DNA from 2 places in the Actinoplanes sp. NPDC023936 genome. Region 2 is predicted to be linked to the other one. Evidence: riboswitches for the same ligand, from Rfam matches in the RefSeq annotation. Region 2 holds a riboswitch; the other holds the start of a gene.
What was found. Region 2 has a riboswitch for glycine ahead of gcvT (glycine cleavage system aminomethyltransferase GcvT). Riboswitches for the same ligand answer to the same signal wherever they lie in the genome.
Positions count from the first base shown of each region.

Region 1: linked by a shared signal. The riboswitch ahead of gcvP (aminomethyl-transferring glycine dehydrogenase) and the one ahead of gcvT (glycine cleavage system aminomethyltransferase GcvT) in region 2 are both predicted to bind glycine.

Region 1 covers NZ_JBEZZR010000014.1:43,293-54,116, forward strand. Annotated here, with positions in the region: gene AB0F72_RS19895 (hypothetical protein) at 1-472, opposite strand, end outside; gene AB0F72_RS19900 (hypothetical protein) at 543-1,622, opposite strand; gene AB0F72_RS19905 (class I SAM-dependent methyltransferase) at 1,813-2,556, opposite strand; gene AB0F72_RS19910 (peptide deformylase) at 2,553-3,041, opposite strand; gene AB0F72_RS19915 (SigE family RNA polymerase sigma factor) at 3,063-3,632, opposite strand; gene AB0F72_RS19920 (chorismate-binding protein) at 3,797-4,906, opposite strand; gene AB0F72_RS19925 (DUF5999 family protein) at 5,131-5,331, shown strand; gene gcvP (aminomethyl-transferring glycine dehydrogenase) at 5,496-8,297, opposite strand; glycine riboswitch at 8,373-8,464, opposite strand; gene mgrA (L-glyceraldehyde 3-phosphate reductase) at 8,525-9,520, shown strand; gene AB0F72_RS19940 (nucleotidyltransferase domain-containing protein) at 9,517-10,176, shown strand.
Region 2 covers NZ_JBEZZR010000032.1:65,554-76,377, forward strand. Annotated here, with positions in the region: gene AB0F72_RS31500 (hypothetical protein) at 1-179, opposite strand, end outside; gene AB0F72_RS31505 (LLM class flavin-dependent oxidoreductase) at 445-1,302, shown strand; glycine riboswitch at 1,353-1,512, shown strand; gene gcvT (glycine cleavage system aminomethyltransferase GcvT) at 1,642-2,700, shown strand; gene gcvH (glycine cleavage system protein GcvH) at 2,697-3,068, shown strand; gene AB0F72_RS31520 (L-serine ammonia-lyase) at 3,065-4,390, shown strand; gene AB0F72_RS31525 (MazG-like family protein) at 4,405-4,713, shown strand; gene AB0F72_RS31530 (WD40 repeat domain-containing protein) at 4,791-6,494, shown strand; gene AB0F72_RS31535 (GNAT family N-acetyltransferase) at 6,511-6,864, shown strand; gene AB0F72_RS31540 (discoidin domain-containing protein) at 7,279-10,392, shown strand; gene AB0F72_RS31545 (hypothetical protein) at 10,403-10,824, opposite strand, start outside.

The DNA of each region.
Region 1 (10,824 bases), on a different contig from region 2:
CCGCCACCACGACGATTGGAATTAGAGGCAGCGCCGGCCCGTTCCCCTCCACCGCCGCCCCCATGTGCTCACCCAGGTCGTTCATCCGCCGCCACGACTCCACCGCTGTCGCGATCGCGCCGATCACCAGCACCGTGAAGAGCAACCCGCCGACCGCCGCCTTCCCGCCCAGCCACGTCCCGGAGAAGAGCGCGGCGCAGGCCGCCGTGACGAGCACCGCCACGACCACGTCCCGGGTGAACTGGTTCCGCGCCCAATGCTCCCCCGAGCCCGGCACGACGAGAACCTCCACCACCAGATCGAGGCCGAGCAGGATCAGTCCGGCGCGGGGCAGCCGCCGCCCGGCCATCGCCGGGCTCAGCCCCAGCACGAGCAGCCCGGCAAGCCCGCTGATCAGGGTCAGCGCCGCCCAGCCGGCCACCGCGCCGAGCAGGGCGACAGCCGTGGCGGCGATGACGAGCAGAATCCACATCCGAGAATCCCTGGGCTGATAGGCAGCGATGGCCGGCTCAGCCGAGCCGGCCATCGCGAGCGGGGAGGCGTCAGGCGGTCGCTGCCGGCGTCGGCCCGCCGAGCAGGTTCTCCAGCTCGGCCAGCTCCTTGTCGGTCAGCTCGCTGTCGCCGGACTTCAGGTACGGCTGGGTCGAAGTCGCGCCCTGCAGCTGCTTCGTGTCGAGCTTCGTGGCGCCCTCCGGAGCGGTGATCTCCGCACCGGTCGTCACCTCGATGCGCAGCGCGACCCGGCCGGTGGCGCCGTCGATGAACTGCAGCAGGTTGATCTCCGCGGCGGTCAGCTTGCCGTCCACGATCCACAGGTCCAGGACGATCGGCTTGTCCGCCGGCTTGTCGGTTCCCAGCTGCGACGCCAGGTCCTTGTCGACCGCGGTGACCAGCCGTTCGAGCTCGGCGTACGCCTTCGTGGTCGACGACGTGGCGATTAGGTGCGTGTCGTCGTTCTCGTCACGGACCAGCGCGGCGCCCTCGAGCAGGTTCGTGGCGCTGGTGCTGAACTCGGTGAGCGCCTTCTGCTCCTCCAGGCCGGTGGCCGACACGCCGGCGCCGGACTCGGCCAGCTCACCGAGCGCGGCGCTGTCGAGCGACACCCACTTGCCGTCGAAGAACGCGTCGAGCCCGGCGGGTCCACCGGCGGTCTGGCCGCTCATCGCCTTGACCTCGTCGGCGCTGGCGCCGAACTTGGCGGCCAGCTCGGCGATCGGGGCCCGGACGAACATCGTCTTGTCGACGTAGCGGACCTCGGTGCCGGTGACGCCGTCGACCGTGGCGCTGATCGACCCGCGGTCGTCCTCGACGCCCGCGCCCGCCTTGTCGTAGGCGACCGTGAACGACGAGTTGAACAGCTGACGCAGGATCTTCGCGTCGTCGTCGCTGATCGCGTCCTCGGGCCCGGAGGCGGTGAGCTTGGCGGCGGCGACCAGGTCGTCCGCGCTGCCGTTGATTTTGATGGTGAAGCCGGCCCGCTGCGCCTCGCCGAGCTGCTTCGCCGCGTCGCGCAGCTCCAGCTTCGGTTCGAGCGCCTGAATCTGCTCCCCGGCACAGCCCGCGAACATGGTGAGGGCGGTGACACCGGCGAGGGCGCCGGCAAGAAAACGCGTAACGCGCAAGGAGAACTCCCCGTTGATCAGTTTGCCTCGCACACTGTAGAGGTACCGATCAATTGCGCGCGCGCGAATAACCACCATCCGCATTGACCTGCGCAAACGCGCGGAATGCGGCGCCCCATCCAGGCGGAGCGCCGCATTCCGGTCATTTCGCATTAAGACCGATTGGGTACGGGTAAACGCCGCGCCCTTCTCAGCGCGTCAGCACGGCCCGCCACCGCGAGTGCAGCGGCGAGCCCGGAGCGGCCGTCCGCTCCACCGAGACCAGCGTCAGACCGTCTCCGGCGAACGCCTCGACCTCGTCCCGGCTCAGCGGCCACGGCGGCCCGTCCGCGTCGCCGGTGACCGCCGCGGCGGCGAGCACCAGCAGCGTGCCCCCGGGCGCCACGAACGTGCCCACCGCCGCGATCGCCGCGGCCCGGATCGCCGCGGGCAGGGCCTGGACGTTGTTGCTCTCCAGCACCAGGTCGAACGCCTGCCGCCACTCCCCCGGCGGGTTCAGCAGGTCGGCCACCACGTAGTCGACGGGGGTGTCGCGGTGCCGGGACCGGGCCAGCTCGATGGCCGTCGGGGAGATGTCGAACGCGGTCGTCGCGTACCCCGCCGCCGCGATGTGCTCGGCGTCGCGCCCCGGGCCGCAGCCCACCACCAGCGCGCGCCGCCCCTCGCCCGGCGGCAGCGGGTAGGCGCGCAGGTGGGCGCTGGCCTCGGGCACGTCCCACGGCACGGCGGCCCGACCGGCGCCGGCCTCGGCGTAGAGCGGCTCGAACCACCCGGTGGGATCCCCGTCGCGCAGATAGCCGGCCGCCAGCCGGCGCGCGTCGGAGCTGCCCGGCCGCGCGCTGCCCGGTTGTGAACTGTCCGGCTGTGAACCGCCCGGCCGAGAACTGCCCGGTTGCGCGCTGTCCCGTTGTGAGCTGTCCGGCTGCGAGCTCACCGCGGCACCACCCGGCGCAGCTCCCGCAGCGCCTGCCGGCGGACGTCGCCGGTCAGCGTGTCGACGTAGAGCCGGCCGTCCAGGTGGTCCGTCTCGTGCTGCAGCGCCCGTGCCAGGAAGCCCTCACCGTGGATCACCAGGGGTTCCCCGTTGAGGTCGAAACCGGTCGCCGTCACGCTCATCGCCCGGGTCGTCTCGTACCCGAGGCCGGGCAGCGACAGGCAGCCCTCCTCCTCGGTCTGCGAGCCGGAGAAGTCGCTGAGGACGGGGTTGACCAGGTGGCCCACCACGCCGCCCACGTTGTAGGAGAAGACCCGCAGGCCGACCCCGATCTGCGGGCCCGCGACGCCGGCCCGGCCGGGCTCGCGGACGGTGTCCTCCAGGTCACGGACCAGCGCGCGCAGCTCTGCGTCGAAGCTGGTGACCGGGTCGGCGGGCGTGCGCAGGACCGGGTCGCCGAAGATGCGGATAGGCCGAACTGTCATGCTTCAAAGCTTAATCAGTCGTTACGCGAAGAGGGCCGGGCGATCGCCGCCGAGGATCTCCCGCAGCTTGATCAGGGACCGCCGGGTCTGGCTCTTGACGACGGTGACCGGCACCCCGAGCTCCGCGGCGACCTGTTCCACGCTGTGATCGGCGAAGTAGCGCAGCGCCACGATGGCGCGGTCGCGGGGCGGCAGCCGCGACATCGCGCCGAGCAGGTCCAGCCGCAGGTCGGTGCTCATCTCGTAGGCCGGCTCCTGGAACGACCCGGGCGTCGTCTCGGTCGAGCTGCGGCGGCGCCGGTGGTCCAGGTAGACCCGGAGCAGGATCTTCTGGGCGTACGCCGGAAGGTTGTCGCTGTCGCTGGCCCGGTCCCAGCTCTGGAAGAGCTTGGTGAGCGTGGTCTGCGCCAGGTCCTGGGCGAGGTGCCAGTCGCGGCAGAGCTGGTAGGCGCTGCCGTGCAACCGGGTCAGGAACGTCTGCGCGAACCGGTCGAAATCGGCACGCCGGGCCGCCGCCGGCGCGATCACCCGGATCCGGATCGCGGGCCGCACGGCGGTCCTGGCCGCCGGTCTCTCGAGCAGATCAAGCATGCTGTTGCCTCTTCCCGCCCCACGGAAGGACACGCAACGTGTCACTGTGGATCTTGTCGGTTTTGCGCGAAGGTGAAACTACGCGGTCGGCCCCCTCCGTAGGGGGCAGACGCCGACAGTGGCACGTAACCGGTAGAGACGGCTCGGAGCGGGCTATGCGGCCGCTATGAGGCCAGCGCGGCGCGCAGCGGACCGGCCTTCGCGGCGGCCTCGTCGACCTCGGCGATCGGGTCGCTGTCGGCGGTGATGCCGCCGCCGGCCCAGGCGTGCACCCGGCTGCCGTCCACCGCGACGGTCCGGATGCTCAGCCCCAGATCCAGGTGATCGTGTCCGATCCAGCCCAGCGCGCCCATGCTCACTCCCCGGCCCACCGGCTCCAGCGCGGCGATCCGGGACAGCGCCGCGAGCTTGGGCGCGCCGGTCACGCTGCCGCCCGGGCAGACCGCCCGCAGCAGGTCGGCGAGACCGACCTCTCCGGCGAGGGGCGCGGAGACGACCGATTCCGCCTGCCACAGACCACACCATTGGCGGACCGCGAAGAGCTCGTCCACGGCAACCGGCCCGGTCCCCGGCAGACGGGCCAGGTCGTTGCGCTCCAGGTCGACGATCATGACGTGTTCGGCCCGTTCCTTGGCCGAGCCGAGCAGCTCCCGCAGCCCCTCCGGGGTGGCCGGGCGCGTCCCCTTGATCGGCCGGGTGATCACCCGCCCGTCCCGGACCTCCACCAGGGTCTCCGGCGACGCCGTGGCGAGCGCCCACCCGTCGCCGCCGAGCACCCCGCCGTACCGGGCGCCGGGCAGCGCCGCGACCCGCCGCAGCGCGGGACCGGGATCGCCGCAGTACGCCGCCGACGCGTGTCCCACCACGTTGACCTGGTAGACGTCGCCGCGCCCGATCGATTCCCGGACCGCGGAGACGGCGCGGGCGTGCTCGTCGCGGGTCCAGCTCTCCCGCCACGGCCCCAGCCGCCAACCGTCTGACCGATCCACCCCAGCGCCCGATTTCTCCGGACTTTTCGAGTTATGTTGGTAGACGACCGCATAAACATCCGGAATACCGGGCACGGGGGAGGGTGCGCCGAGCTCTGCCCCGATCATCACGCATCCGGCATCAGCGGACACGTAGAGTGCCGCTCCGCAAATGGTGCCATCGCCGATCGTCTTCTTTTTGTCAGCCGTTCGGCCAAGGTTTCGCACCGGCAGTCCGTTGCCGGCCAGAAACGCGGACAGAAGCTCGGCAGGGTCACCGGGATCACCCCGATGCCACCGGAACACACGTAACGCATGGTGACGGGCTTGGCAGGCGGCCGGCGCCGCCGGCGGAGGCCCGGAAGGAGCCGACGGACAGTGGTCGACAAGCCCCGTCCCGTGGAGCATCGAAGGCGCGAACTCGCCAGGAATCGGCGTCACCGGGTTGAACCGCCGTCGTTCCATGTGAGGTAACGTCCGACATCGACTTTGTGAACCTTCACACAGCCCCCAATCGGAGAACGAGCAAGATGTGCCAGCACCGAGTTCCCTGTCCTTCTGCCGACGCGACCGATCGTGAGGCCGCAAAGGTCATCGTGACCTTCTGCGAGCAGGGCTGGAGCCTGCTCTGCAACGGGGTCATCATCTTCGAGGACACCGGCGAGCTACTGCCGGACGGCACGCTGATCGAGCCGCACCGCGGCCCGGCCGTGCACGCCCTCGCCGCCTGAGAAGTCACTGAAGAAACCGACTACGCGGCAGACACGATTACGCAGCGTAGCGTAAGCGCACCGAAAACGGCGCAGGCCGCGATCCCCGGAGGGGTACCGCGACCTGCGCAGGAGCAGGCGCCCGGATCAGACGCCCGGATCAGACGCCCGGATCAGACGCCCCCTCAGTCCTCGAACGCCTCCGGCGACGGGCACGAGCAGACCAGGTTCCGGTCGCCGAACGCCCCGTCGATCCGGCGCACCGGCGGCCAGTACTTCGCCGTCCGGTCCACTCCCTCGGGGAAGCCGGCCACCGACCGCGGGTACGGGTGCGCCCACTCGTCCGCGGAGACCGCCGACGCGGTGTGCGGCGCGTTCGCCAGCGGGTTGTCGTCCTTGGGCCAGACACCCGCCGCCACCTGGTCGATCTCGCCCTTGATCGCGATCATCGCGGCGATGAACCGGTCGAGCTCGGCGAGGTCCTCGCTCTCGGTCGGCTCCACCATCAGCGTGCCGGCCACCGGGAACGACATCGTCGGCGCGTGGAAGCCGTAGTCGATCAGCCGCTTCGCGACGTCGTCGACGCTCACGCCGGTGGCCTTGGTGATCGGCCGCAGGTCGAGGATGCACTCGTGCGCGACCAGGCCGTTGTTGCCGGCGTAGAGCACCGGGTAGTGCTCGCGCAGCCGCACCGCCGTGTAGTTCGCCGCGAGCACGGCCGACGCGGTCGCCGCGGCCAGCCCGTCCGGGCCCATCAGCCGCACGTACGCCCAGGAGATCGGCAGGATGCCCGCCGAGCCGTGCGCCGCCGCCGACACCGCGTGGTGGACACCCGGCTCCAGCGGGTTGCCGGGCAGGAACGCGGCGAGGTGCTGCCGAACCGCCACCGGGCCGACGCCGGGACCGCCGCCGCCGTGCGGGATGCAGAACGTCTTGTGCAGGTTCAGGTGCGACACGTCCGCGCCGAACTTGCCGGGCTTGGCGAACCCGACCAGCGCGTTGAGGTTCGCGCCGTCGACGTAGACCTGGCCGCCGGCCTCGTGCACCGCCGCGCACAGGTCAGCGATCCGGGTCTCGTAGACGCCGTGCGTGGACGGGTAGGTCACCATGATCGCCGAGAGGTTCTCCCGGTGCTTCTCGATCTTGGCAGCCAGGTCGTCCATATCGACGTTGCCGTCGGTGTCGCAGGCCACCACGACCACCCGCATGCCGGCCATCACGGCGCTCGCCGCGTTGGTGCCGTGCGCGCTGGACGGGATCAGGCAGACGTCACGGTGGGTCTCGCCGCGCGAGCGGTGGTAGCCGCGGATCGCGAGCAGCCCGGCCAGCTCACCCTGCGAACCGGCGTTCGGCTGCACGCTGACCGCGTCGTAACCGGTGATCTCGGCGAGCCAGCCCTCCAGCTGGGCGACCAGATCCTCGTACCCCTGAATCTGGTTGGCCGGGGCGAAGGGGTGGATGTTCGCGAACTCCGGCCAGGTGATCGCCTCCATCTCGGTGGTGGCGTTCAGCTTCATCGTGCAGGAGCCGAGCGGGATCATGCCACGGTCCAGGGCATAGTCACGGTCCGAGAGTTTGCGCAGGTAACGCAGCATCGCGGTCTCGGAGTGGTGGGTGTTGAAGACCGGGTGCGTCAGGTATTCGCCGGCTCGGGCCAGCGGCGCGGCGCCGCACTCGGCCGGGGCCGCCACGCCCGCGCCGAACGCCGCCAGGACGGCCGCCACGTGCGCGTCGGTGGTGGTCTCGTCGGTGGAGACCGAGACCCGGTCGGCGTCCACCAGGCGCAGGTCGATGCCGTGCGCCGCGGCGGCGTCCACGATCTCGGCGGCCCGGCCCGGCACGACGGCGGTCACGGTGTCGAAGAACGCCCGGTGCGCGACCTCGATGCCGGCCGCGGTCAGGCTGCCGGCGATGGTCAGCGCGTGGTCGTGGGTGCGCTTCGCGATGGCGCGCAGCCCGGCCGGCCCGTGGTAGACCGCGTACATGCTCGCCATCACCGCGAGCAGCACCTGCGCCGTGCAGATGTTGCTGGTCGCCTTCTCCCGGCGGATGTGCTGCTCCCGGGTCTGCAACGCGAGCCGGTAGGCGGGCGCGCCGTCGGCGTCCTTCGAGACGCCGACCAGACGGCCGGGCAGCGAACGCTCCAACCCCGCGCGCACGGCCAGGTAACCGGCGTGCGGGCCACCGAAGCCGAGCGGCACGCCGAACCGCTGGGTGGTGCCGGCCGCGATGTCCGCCCCGATCTCGCCGGGCGCGCGCAGCAGCGTCAGCGCGAGCAGGTCGGCGGCGACAGTGACCAGCGCGCCGGCGGCGTGGGCGGCCCCGACCAGGTCCTTGTGGTCACGGACGGCGCCGGATGCGCCGGGGTACTGCAGGTGCAGCCCGAAATACTCCTCGGGAAGCTGGTCCCCCTCGACCAGCACGATCTCGATACCCAGAGGCTCCGCCCGGGTGCGCAGCACAGCGAGCGTCTGCGGCAGCGTGTCGGCGTCCACCGCGTACACGTTGCTCTTGACCTTGGAAGCGCGCCGGGCCAGGGTCATCGCCTCGGCGACCGCCGTGGCCTCGTCCAGCATGCTCGCGTTCGCGGTGGTCAGCCCGGTCAGGTCGGTGACCATGGTCTGGAAGTTCAGCAGCGCCTCGAGCCGGCCCTGGCTGATCTCCGGCTGGTACGGGGTGTACGCCGTGTACCACGCCGGGTTCTCCAGCACGTTCCGCTTGATCACCGCGGGGGTGTGCGTGCCGTAGTAGCCGAGGCCGATCATCGGGGTGGCGACGGTGTTGCGGTCCGCGATCGCGCGCAGCTCGGCGATCGCCTCCTGCTCCGAGATCCCGGCCGGCAGGTCGAGCTCGCCGTGGAACCGGATCGTCTCCGGGATCGCGGCGTCCATCAGGTCGTCGAGCGAGTTGTATCCGACCGCCTTGAGCATGTGGGTCTGCTCGTCCGAACCCGGACCGATGTGGCGGGGAACGAAGGGTGACGTCATGGGCGACTCCAGGCTCTCAAGAAGGTCGGCATGCAACCTCCCCCTCTGTCATACCCATCCGGGTACTTCAGAGCGCCTGCCCACGCGGTCCTTCTGCCTGAGAGTTTTCCGGGGAGGGTTTGCCCCTTCGGCGCCGTCGCGAGGACGGTCTCTTCCGCACAGGTGTTGCCGGCCCGACCAACCTACCAGCGGACACCCGGTTGGATCACAGTCCTAGGGTGTGGTCTGTGACGTACACCCCTGATTCCGCCCGCTACGACGCGATGACCTACCGGCGTGCCGGTCGCAGCGGACTGAAGCTCCCCGCCCTCTCCCTCGGTCTCTGGCACAACTTCGGCGACACCCGCCCGCTCGACACCCAGCGCGCCATCGTCCGCCGCGCCTTCGACCTCGGGGTCACCCACTTCGACCTGGCCAACAACTACGGCCCGCCGCCCGGCAGCGCGGAGTCGAACTTCGGCCGGCTGCTCGCGTCCGACCTCCGCGGCCACCGCGATGAGCTGATCATCTCGACCAAGGCCGGCTACACCATGTGGGACGGGCCCTACGGCGACTGGGGCTCCCGCAAGTACCTGGTGTCGTCGCTGGACCAGTCGCTGCAGCGGATGGGCCTGGACTACGTCGACATCTTCTACCACCACCGGCCCGACCCGGAGACGCCGCTGGAGGAGACCGCTTCCGCGCTGGACGCGATCGTCCGGTCCGGCAAAGCCCTCTACGTCGGCATTTCCAACTATAAATCAGCACAAGCCGCGGAGATCGCTCAGATCCTCCGTGACCTCGGCACTCCCCTGCTGATCCACCAGCCGTCCTACTCGATCCTCAACCGCTGGATCGAGCACGACCGCCTGCTCGACACCCTGGAGGGCGCGGGCGCCGGCTGCATCGCGTTCAGCCCGCTGCAGCAGGGCCTGCTCACCGACCGGTACCTCACCGGCATCCCGGACGACTCCCGGATCCGCACCAGCGTCTTCCTCAACGAGAGCGCCCTCGACGCGAAGACGATGGGCCGCCTGCACGCGCTCAACGACATCGCCAAGCGCCGCGGCCAGTCCCTCGCCCAGCTCGCGCTCTCCTGGGCACTGCGCGACCCGCGGATGACCAGCCTGATCATCGGCGCGTCGAGCGTCGGCCAGCTGGAGAACAACATCGCCGCCCTGAGCGGACCGGCCCTGACCGCCGCCGAACTCGACGAGATCGACGCGACGGTCATCGACCTGTGACGTTTCCGCTCGCGCTGTCGGTCGTGGTCGGCTCCCGCGCCTACGGACTGTCCGTGGACGGATCCGACCACGACCGGCGGGGCGTCTTCGTGGCGCCCACCCGGTCCTTCTGGAGCCTGGACAAACCACCCACGCATTTCGACGGCCCGCTCGACGAACAGTTCAACTGGGAGTTCGAGCGATTCTGTACGCTCGCCACGCAGGCCAATCCGACAGTCCTCGAAGTGCTCTGGTCCCCGATCGTCGAAACCGTCACTCCGGACGGCGCGGCGCTGATCGGCGCCCGGCAGGCGTTTCTGTCCCGGCGCGTATTCGCCACCTACGGCAATTACGCCCGCGACCAGCTCGCCAAGGTCGAGGCGCGGCGCGCCCGCACCGGCGAGACCAATCACAAACAGGCGATGCACATGATTCGCCTGCTGATCGCCGGCGCCCACGTGCTGCGCACCGGCGATGTCCTCGTCGACGTGGGCGCGCTGCGCGACCGCCTGCTGTCCGTCCGGCGCGGCGAGGTCGGCTGGGACGAGATCAGCGCCTGGTCGTCGGCCCTGCTCGCCGACCTGGACGACGCCGCCCGCGGCACCGCGCTGCCGGACGGGCCGGACCGGGAGGGGATCAACCGGCTGCTCTCCGCCACCCGCGAGCGCAACCTGTGATGAGGGTCGCGCGCTCCCCGGCGAATGCGGCTGCCCGGCCCTCGCAGATCGTGGAACTCCCCATGCCAGCTGGTGCTCAGCATTTCACCGCAGCACTGACCCGATTGGCTAGATCCGGCGCCGGTAGTGCGCCGATGCGGCCGCATGTCACGGGCGGTCGCCGCTGACCGCGGAGCGCTGGGGGTTTACGTCATTCTGTGGGGCTTGGGGCGTCCGCGGGTTTCCGTACAGCGCGGGGTTTACCGCGGATGCCGGCACGCTGGGTGACAACGGTTCGCGCTGGCGCGCGGCCCGGCCCCGTTTCGGCTTCCCCTGCGGCGGCGACGACGTGGCCCCCGAGAACTGCCACGTCCGGGAGCGCTGACGACCAGCCGGACCAGCCGGTCGTGAGTGCTGCCCTCCGCTGGTGTGGATCGTGGAAAGGCGTGGTCCGGCTGGCGCTCAGTGCCGCCCCTACCAGCCGGCGAGAACACCGACACCCAGCCGAGTACGACGAGCTGGCCACCAGTGCTGCCGGATCCCTGTTCCGAGAGCACTCCGCGCCAGCCCGCCCCCACCGCTCCAAGAACCACAACCCGGCGGCGCCACCTCACGTCCTACCGGGCGCCGAATGCTGCCAACAACGCCGCTCGCGGACACTCAGAACCA
Region 2 (10,824 bases):
ATCGCCGCGGCGGTCACCGCCGCGATCGCGGCCGTGGTCACGACGATGGGCAGCAGGCGGCGCCTGGCGGGAATGCCCAGCTCGGCGCCGGTGGCCTCCGCGTCTGCCGCGATCACGGCGGGGTCACCGGAAGCGGCGATGTTGTGCTGAGCGTCGACCGTGCTGTCGTAAATGGTCATCAGGTCCTCCCGACGGGTTTCGTCTCCACATGCCCCGGTCCGGACCCGGTTAACCTGATCGTTCCCCACCGGGTGAGCCGCCCGCGTCACCCGGAGCGGATGATCCGGGGCGCTCGGGCGCTCGGGCGCTCGGGTGCTCGGGTGCTCGGGTGCTCGGGTGCCGGTGGTGCCGGGTGGGTGTGTGCAAGCGGACCGACGTTTGTGCAAGCGGATCAGCGTTTGTGCAAGCGGATCAGCGGAGGGGCGTACCAGCGTGGACGTGGTGATGTGGCCGGATCGGGACTGGCCGGAGCTTCGCCGGGAGTGGCAGCACGCCGACCGGATCGGAGTCGGCCGGGGCTGGCTGTGGGATCACCTCACGCTCGGCGGGCGGCCGATCTGGCACGACGCGTACCCCACTGTGGCGGCCGCCGCGGCCGTGACCGAGCGGGTCGGCGTCGGCACGATGGTGACCGCGCCGAACTTCCGGCATCCGGTCACCACGGCCAAGGCCGCGCTCGCCCTGGACGCGATCAGTGCGGGCCGGTTCGTGCTGGGTCTCGGCGCCGGCGGTCCCGGCGCGGACGCCGAAGCCCTGGGCACGCCGCCGCTCGCGCCCGCCGATCGGGGACGCCGGTTCACCGAGTTCGTGACGCACACCCGGCGGCTGCTGGACGAGCCGGCGCCCACCCTCGACGGCGAGTTCTTCACCGCCCGAGCCGCCGACGTGGGCGGCGGCGGGCGGCGGCCGGGGATTGCTGTGGCCGCTACCGGGCCGCGAGGGCTGGCTGTCGCTGTGGAACACGCCGACCTGTGGATCACCCAGGATGTGATCAAGAATCCGCGGGTGGCGGCGGCTACCCCCGAGGCGGAGGTGGGCCGGCAGCTCGGCCTGTTGCGGGAGGCCTGCGAGCGGGCCGGCCGGGATCCGGGCACGCTGCCCGCGCTTGTCGCTCTCGGCTACGGCGGTGAGCGTCCCCTGGATTCGATCGAGGCCTATCGGGACTGTCTGGGCCGCTACCGGGCGCTCGGCGCGGACCGGATCGCGGTGCTGTGGCCGCGCGGCGACGACGCGGAACGCCACCTCGCGGTCCTCGAGGAAGCCGCCCGTGATCACGACGAACGACCGTCGCCCCTCGCTTGACGTGATCATGACGGCCCGGATAGCTTGCAGGCCACAACTGAAGATGCCGCTAACCTGCAGCGGGAGAGCCCTCGCCACCGAAGGCCGAAAGCCGGAAAGCCGAAAGCCGGAAGGCCGAAGCCAAACGGCCGGAAACCCGGAACCCGGCGAGGCGCCGAAGGAGCAACTTCTCCCTCAGAATCTCTCAGGCCCACGTACCGCTGCGGTCAGGCGACTCTGGAAAGCCGTTCGACACACGAGCGCGCCCACGGTGCAAATCCCGGTGAAACGGGATGAAGCTCTCAGGCCCCATGACAGAGCGAGGGAGGCCCCAAACCTGTCACGACCTTGGAGCCTCCCGTGAGACGCACCGCGCTCTTCGACGTTCACACCCGCCTCGGCGCGAACCTCACCACGTTCGCCGGCTGGACCATGCCGCTGCGGTACGGCAGCGACATCGCCGAGCACCACACCGTGCGGACCGCCGCGGGGCTCTTCGACCTCAGCCACATGGGCCGCATCGAGGTGACCGGCCGGAACGCCGCCGAGTTCCTGGACTACGCCCTGGCCGGCCGTCTCTCCACGGTCAAGGCCGGCCGCGCGAAGTACACGATGCTCTGCCACACCACCGGCGGCGTCCTCGACGATCTGGTCGTCTACCGGCTGGCGGCCGACCGGTTCCTGGTGGTGGCGAACGCGGCGAACGCGGCGATGGTCCGGGCCATGCTCGGCGAGCACGCCAACGGGTTCGCGGTGCGGATCACCGACGCCGGCGGCTCGCTGATCGCCGTGCAGGGTCCGGCGTCCCGCAAGATGATCGAGAGCGACCTGCCCTACTACGGCATCGAGGAGGCGCGGGTCGCCGGCTGCGACGTGCTGCTGGCCCGCACCGGGTACACCGGCGAGGACGGCTTCGAGATCTACTGCTCGGACGCCGACGCCCCGGTGATCTGGGAGAGCCTGCGGGAGGGCGGGGCGACCCCGGCCGGCCTGGCCTGCCGGGACACGTTGCGCCTGGAGGCGGGCATGCCGCTGTACGGGCACGAGCTCACCGTCCGCACCACCCCCTTCCATGCCGGGCTGGGCCGGATCGTCGCCTTGGACAAGGCGGACTTCGTCGGCGCCGAACCGCTGCGCCGCGTCGCCGCCCAGGGCCCGTCGACCGTGCTGACCGGCCTGGTCACGGCGGGCCGCCGCGCGCCCCGCCGCGGTCATGCGGTGCTCGATCCGGTCAGTGGCGAGCGGATCGGCGAGGTCACCAGCGGCGCGCCGTCGCCGACGCTGGGCCACCCGATCGCCATGGCCTACGTCCCACCCGTGTTCGCGGCGCCCGGCACCCGTCTGGTCGTCGACGTCCGTGGCACTCGCGAGGACGCCGAGGTCGTCGCGCTGCCCTTCTACCGCAGGAGCCCCCAGTGATCCCCTTGAACCTTCGCTACAGCCGTGACCACGAGTGGCTCACCGACGACGAGATCGCCACGGTCGGCATCACCGCGTTCGCCGCGGACGCCCTCGGTGACGTGGTCTTCGTCGACCTGCCCGAGGTCGGCACCGTCACCACGGCCGGCGAGACGTGTGGCGAGATCGAGTCGACCAAATCCGTCAGCGAGGTCTATGCGCCGGCCGATGGGGAGATCGTGGAAGTCAACAAGGCGCTCACCGACGACCCGGGTCTGATCAACTCGGATCCGTACGGCGCCGGCTGGCTCTACCGGGTGCGTGTCACCCGTACCCCCGAGGTTCTCGACGCCGCGGCCTATGCCGCGCTGATCTCACCGGAGTCATGATCTTGGCCGTCTCCGTCTTCGACCTGTTCTCGATTGGTATCGGGCCGTCCAGCTCACACACGGTCGGCCCGATGCGGGCGGCGGCGATGTTCGCGTCCCGGCTGTCCGAGTTCGAGGATGCGGTGGTGGTGCGGGCCGAGCTGTTCGGGTCGCTGGGCGCCACCGGTCACGGGCACGGCACCCCGAAGGCGGTCCTGCTCGGCTTGCAGGGGTTCGATCCGGAGACGGTCGACGTGACGCTGGAAGCTCCGGCGGACGGGCGGATCACGCTGCCCGCCGGCCGCGAGGTCGGCGTGGAGATGGTGCTGCACCGGCGCCGCTCGCTGCCGGAGCACCCGAACGGGATGCGGTTCACCGCGCTCGGCGCCGACGGCGCCGAGCTGCTGAGCAAGACGTATTTCTCGGTCGGCGGCGGCTTCGTGGTGGGCGACCTCTCGTCCCGGGCACGGGCCGGGCACCCGCCCGTGCCACACCCGTTCCTGTCCGGTACCGATCTCCTCGGCCTGACCGGGTCCACGGGGTTGTCGATCTCCCGGCTGATGCTGGAGAACGAGTCGGTGTGGCGGTCGCCGTCCCAGGTCCGCGACGGGCTGCTGCACGTCTGGTCGGTGATGTCCGCCTGCATCGACGACGGGCTGACCGCCGAAGGGGTGCTGCCCGGCGGGCTGAAGGTGCGCCGCCGGGCCGCGTCCACGGCACGGCAACTGCGGGCGGCCGGTGATCCGGCGGCACACGCGATGGAGTGGCTCACCGCGTACGCGATGGCGGTCAATGAGCAGAACGCGGCCGGCGGCCGCGTGGTGACCGCGCCCACCAACGGCGCCGCGGGCATCATCCCCGCCGTGCTGCGCTACTACCGTGACTTCGTCCCCGGCGCCGACGGCGACGGCGTGGTCCGGTTCCTGCTCACGGCCGGCGCGATCGGGCTGCTGTTCAAGGAGAACGCCAGCATCTCCGGCGCGGAGGTCGGCTGTCAGGGCGAGGTCGGCTCGGCGTGCGCGATGGCCGCCGCCGGGCTCGCCGAGGTCCTCGGCGGGACGCCCGAGCAGGTGGAGAACGCCGCCGAGATCGGCATGGAACACAACCTCGGACTGACCTGCGACCCGGTCGGCGGCCTCGTCCAGATCCCCTGCATCGAACGCAACGGGATGGCCGCGGTCAAGGCCGTCACCGCCGCCCGGATGGCGCTGCGCGGCGACGGCCGCCACCACGTCTCACTGGACAAAGTCATCAAGACGATGAAGGAGACCGGCGCCGACATGAAGGTCAAGTACAAGGAGACGTCCCGCGGCGGCCTCGCCGTCAACGTCATCGAGTGCTGACCGAGAATGCCGGTATGGACATCTGGGCCGAGGCGAAGCGCTGGCGTTCCTTTCTCGATTCTCGCAACGGCACGTCCGACCACGAGCTGACCCTGCGGATCCTCAAGCTGACCGAGGAGTCCGGCGAGGCCGCGCAGGCCTGGATCGGGCTGCTCGGGCAGAACCCGCGCAAGGGCGTCACCCACACCCGTGAGCAGGTCGCCGGTGAGCTGGCCGACGTCGTGTTCACCGCGCTCGTCGCGCTGGAGAGCCTCGGGGTGGACGCCGAGAAGGCGGTTCAGTCGTGCGCGGCGAAGGCTGCCACGTACCTGCCGCCGGAGTGACGGTGCGGGTGGCCGGTGCCCGCGGGTGCCCGCCCCGACGGCAACTGCCGCGGACCATGACGATTTAGAGTGACGCCATGTCTTGCCTGACCGTCATCGAGGCCGGTGGCCCGCACGCGATCATCGTGCGCGGCCCGGCTCTGGAGATCATCGACCTGACCTCCGGGACTTCGGCCGGGACGATTCCGACCGGGCTGGCACACATCGACGCGGTGGCGGCCGCCGAGATCGACGGGCGTCCGATCGCGATCTGCGTGGCGAACCGCCGCCTGTACGTCGTCGATCTCTCCTCCGGAGACCATCTCGGCGTCCCGTTCAGCGGTGACACCCCGCAGGCGATCACCGCGGGGGTGCTGGCCGGGCGTCCGACCCTGATCGGCGCGACGGGCAGTGAGCTGCGGCGCTGGGACATCACCACCGGCGAGGAGATCGGCGGGCCGCTGGCCGTGCACCGGGCGCCGGTGCTGGCCCTGGCGATGGCCGGTCCGTCCATCGTGATCAGCGCGGACGGCGACGGCGTCGTCCACCGTTCCGACCTGTCCACCGGCGAGGAGGCGGGTGAGCCGCTGCACCGTCCGGGCGCGCCGGTCACCGCCCTCGCCGCCGCCGAGACCGGCCGGGGCTTCGTCCTGGTCACCGGGGACGGCTCGGCCGCGACACTGCTCCGGGCCGACGGCTCGGCGGCCGGCACGATCGAGGAGGTCGGCGCGGTGGCCACGGCGATCCGGGACGGCCGTCCGATCCTGGTCACGCTCGGTCTCGACGAGGCGGTGCGCACCCACGACCTGCCGGACGGCACGGAGAACGGTCCGGTCTGGGCCGACGAGACGGTCTCGATCACCGCGGTGGCGGTGGCTGTCGTCGACGGCCGCCCGACAGCGATCAGCGGCGACGGTGACGGCACGCTGCGCCGCTGGGATCTCGGCACGCTCACCCCGGTCGGCGAGAAGATCACCGGGCACACCTCGTGGGTACGCGCCGTCGCCACCGCCGAGCTGCACGGGCGCACCGTCGCCGTGACCGCCGCCGACCGGTCCCTGCGCGTCTGGGACCTGGCCACCGGCGCCCCGGCCACCGAGCCGATCGACACCCGGTACCAGACCACAGTGCTCACGACAGCGACCTGGAACGGCATGACGATCGCGGTCAGCCTGCACGGCGACGGCCGTACCCGGGCCTGGGATCTCGCCACCGGCGAGCTTGCCGCCGGCCCGCTGGACGAGTGGGCAGGCGCCCGGGCGTTCGCGCAGACCGGGGGAGTGATCTACGCGATCACCGCGGACCACCCCTACGACGAACGCTCGGGCGCCTACGACACGTCCGAGATCGCGTTGCGGGCGTGGGATCTCGCCACCGGCAACGCGATCGGCGCCCCGATGCCCGGCGGCGGCCCGGGCGGATCGGTGACCTGGCCGCCGATCACCGTGATCGACGTGGCCGGCCGCCCGGTCGTCGTCTCCGGCGCGGGCGCCGACGGTGTCCTGCGGGTGTGGGATCTGACCACCGGCGCGCCGCTCGGCGAACGCTCCGGCCACGACGGTCAGCTGACCGCGGTGGCGGCGACCGTGCACGACGGCCGGCTGATCGTGGTGACCGGGGGAGAGGACGGCACGCTGCGCGTCGGCAGCGAGGGGGACGGCGTGCGGCTGACCGGTCACACCGGCCGGATCACGTCGGTCGCGATCACCGGCACCCAGCTGGTGAGCGGCTCCGAGGACGGCACGCTGCGCGTCTGGGACCTGCTGACCGGAGTCCTCCAAGCCCGATTCCGATCATCCTGAGCCTATCTTGAGGGTCATGGAGATCAGGGATGCCGTGGCGGCGGACTGGCCGGGGATCTGGCCGTTCTGGCACACGATCGTGGCGGCCGGCGAGACGTACACCTGGGACCGCGACACGCCCGAGGACGCCGCCCGGGCGCTCTGGATGAACCCGGCCGCCCGCGTCTTCGTCGTCGAGGAGGAGGGCACGATCGTGGCGTCCGCCTACGTCAAGCCCAACTACGGCGGTCCGGCGGCCGCGGTCGCCAACGCCGGCTTCATGGTCGACCCGGCCCGCGGCGGCCGGGGCCTCGGCACCATCCCGGACGCCTTCGACCACCCCGCCCATGGCCCGGTGGGTTTGCACGTCATGCACCAAAAATTCCGATAAGGGTACGGCTACAGCGCCCCAGACGCCGACCCATCCCTCCCCCAGAACCCGGGGCGGCCTGCTGCAACGCGAGGCCGTAACGCCCCTCGCGCGCCACTGCCCGCAAGCCCCCGCGTGTCGAGTTGGGGTGCGGTCCGCGCCCGAGTTCCACACGCGGGGCTGGTTCCGTTCGTGTGTGTCGAGTTGGGGTGCGGTCCGTGCCCGAATTCCACACGCGGGGCCGGTTCCGCTTGTGCGTGTCGAGTTTGGGTGTGGTCCGCGCCCGAATTCCACACGCGGGGCCGGCGGTCACTGCTGCGGACGGCGAGGCCGCACCTGGATTTCGCGTCATGCGCGAGAAACATAATCGAAACATGCCGTTGATCTGCTGTTTATGTTGTCATCCCCCATCGGCAGCGAAGCCTCGGGGGAGGAATGGCTGTGGCCGTTCGGCGCGCAATCGCGACATTCGTCGTCACCCTTCTGGCCGCCACCCTGCTCGGGGTGGTCGGCGGCGTACCGGCTCAGGCGGCGGTGCTGCCTGCCGGTTTCCGGGAGCAGACCGTCCTGACCGGACTTGATCAACCGATGAACATCGAGTTCGCCCGCGACGGGCGGATCTTCGTGGCCGAGAAGGCCGGCCGGATCAAGGTCTTCGACTCGATCGCCGACACCAGCGCGACGCTCTTCGCGGATCTGAGCGTCAACGTGCACAACCAGAACGACCGGGGCCTGCTCGGCCTCGCCCTGCACCCGGACTTCCCGACGGCGCCGTGGGTCTACGTGCTCTACACCTACGACGCGCCGCCCGGCCAGACCGCCCCGGTGTGGAACGACAACTGCGGCGCGGTCGGCGGCGCGAACGGCGGGCGCTGCGTGGTCACCGCCCGGCTGTCCCGCCTGCAGGCCAACGGCAGCGTGATGACCGGCGCCGAGCAGCCGCTGCTGCACGACTGGTGCCAGCAGTACCCGTCGCACTCCATCGGCGACCTGCGCTTCGGCCCGGACGGCATGCTATACGTCAGCTCCGGCGACGGGGCCAGCTACAACCAGGTCGACTACGGGCAGCTCGGCACCCCGATCAACCCGTGCGCCGACCCGCCGGGCGGCGCGATGTCCCCGCCGGCCGCGGAGGGTGGCGCCCTGCGCTCGCAGGACGTGCGGTCCAGCGGCGACCCGACCGGGCTGGACGGCACGATCCTGCGCCTCGACCCGGCCACCGGCGCGGCCGCGTCCGGCAACCCCGGCGCCGGATCGGCCGACGCCAACACCCGGCGCATCATCGCGACCGGGATGCGCAACCCGTACCGGTTCGCGATCCGGCCGGGCACCAGCGAGCTCTGGGTCGGCGACGTCGGCTGGAACACCTGGGAGGAGATCAACCGGCTGCCCGACGCGACAATGGTCCGCAACCTGGGCTGGCCCTGTTTCGAGGGCACCGGCCGCCAGGGCGGGTACGACGGCGCGAACCTCACCCTGTGCGAGAACCTCTACACCGGCGGCGGGGTGACCGCGCCGCACTACGCCTACCAGCACTCCGCGCAGGTGGTCTCCGGCGAGACCTGCCCGACCGGCGGGTCCAGCACCTCCGGCATGGCGTTCTACCCGCCGTCCGGCGGGGACTACCCGGCGTCGTACGCGGGGGCGCTCTTCTTCGCCGACTACACCCGTGACTGCATCTGGGCGATGCGGCCGGCCGCGGCCGGTGGCGTGCCGGACGCCGCCAACCGGCAGACCTTCGTCGTCGCCGCCGCCAACCCGGTGGACCTGGCGATCGGGCCGGGCGGCGAGCTGTACTACGCCGACGCCGGCGGCACGATCCGGCGGATCCGCTACTTCGCCGGCAACCAGCCGCCGAACGCGGTGCTGACCGCCGCGCCGACCACCGGCCAGGCGCCGCTGACCGTGAACTTCGACGCCCGCCAGTCCAGCGACCCGGACGAGGCGGACGCCGGGCTGCTCAAGTACGAGTGGGACTTCACCAACGACGGCACTGTCGACGCGCGCACACCGACCGCCAGCCACACCTACCCGGCCGTCGGCGGCCCGTTCACCGCGCGTCTCCGGGTCGTCGACTCGCTGGGCGCGTCCGACACGCAGACCGTGCAGATCCAGTCCGGCAACAGCCCACCGGCCGCGGCCATCGCCACCCCGGCGGCCGGCACCACCTTCGCGGTCGGGCAGCAGATCACGTTCAGCGGCGGCGCCACCGACCCCGACCAGGGGACGCTGCCCGCCTCGGCGCTGCGCTGGCGGCTGCTCCAGTACCACTGCTACGCGCCGGACAACTGTCACACCCACACCGTGCAGGAGTGGACCGGGGTGGCCGGCGCGTCGTTCCCGGCGCCCGACCACGAGTACCCGTCCTTCCTGGAGCTGGTGCTGACCGCCACCGACGCGGGCGGGCTGTCGTCCACGACCACCCGGCGCCTCGATCCGCGTACCGTCGATCTGACCTTCACCGGCAATCCCTCCGGCACCCAGATCGCGTTCGGCGGCGCCGCGCAGGCGACGCCGTTCACCAGGACGGTCATCCAGGGCTCGGCGAACTCGGTCAGCGGCATCACCCCGCAGGCCGCCGCCGGTGTCACGCAGATCTTCGCGGCCTGGTCCGACGGGGGCACCCAGACACACACGGTGATCGCGCCGGCGACGAACACGACGTACATGGCGACGTTCGTGCCGCAGCGGCGCGCCCAGTCGGCGATGACCGTGCGCCGGGTCGACTCGCAGGAGGCCGAGTCGCCCGGGCGCAACGTGCTCGACGGCAACCCGGCCACCTACTGGCACACCGCGTGGCGCACCGCGGATCCGGCCCACCCGCACGAGATCCAGCTCGACCTGGGCGGCATCTACGACGTGAACGGCCTGTTCTACCGGGGCCGCGCGGACGTGGCGAACGGCCGGATCGGCCGCTACGAGATCTACGTGTCGGTCGACGGCACCAACTGGGGCACCGCCCAGATCACCGGCACGTTCGCCAACAACGCCAACGAGCAGGCGGTCAGCTTCCCGACCAAGAGCGGCCGATATGTACGGCTCCGCGCGCTCTCCGAGGTGACCGGCCAGCCGTGGACCTCGGTCGCCGAGCTCAATGTCGCCCTGGCGCCCCGGCTGCCGCGCATCGCGACGACAGTGGCCTTCGTGGACAGCCAGGAGACCGCCTTGCGGGACCAGAAGGCGGCGAACGTGCTGGACAACAATGTCGACACGATCTGGCACACCCGGTGGTCCGACGTCGACCCGGATCCGGCGCACCCGCACGAGATCCAGCTCGACCTGGGCCGGAACATGTCGGTGAGCTGTGTCTACCAGCGCCCGCGGCAGGACGGCACGAACGGCCGGATCGGCGGCTACGAGATCTACACGTCGACGACCGGCACCAGCTGGGGCACCCCGGCGGCGGCCGGCACCTGGCCGGACGTGGTCGGCGAGCAGAACGCGTGCTTCTCCGCGCGGACCGCACGGTACGTCCGGCTGCGCGCCCTGTCGGAGACCTCCGGCAACCCGTGGACCAGCATCTCGGAGATGCGCGTCGCGGCCCGGTGACCCTAGGGCCCTAGCGCAGGCCGACCGCTTCGAGCATGGAGCGGACGGCCTGCGCCACGGGCCGCCAGATCTCCCTCGCCAGGTACGCGAGACCGCGGAACAGCGCGCCGAAGGTGTACCGCCACGTCCAGGCGACGGCGATCCCGATCGGGCGCAGCAGGTACCGGTAGATCCGGGTGCCGACCCACGTGGTGGCGTCCCAGCCGGTCCGGGCCAGCCAGGCGAGGGCGAGCCAGGCCGGGCGCAACAGCCACGTCCAGAGGACGATGCCGATCGGGGCGAGCACCCACTCGACGAGCGCCAGCAGCATCGGCCGGATCGCGACCCGCCACAGCCAGGCGCACGGCACGGCGACGAGGTAGCGCCACAGCCAGGCCGCCGGGACGGCGACAAGGTAGCGCCACAGCCAGGCGGCCGGGATCACCACGAGAT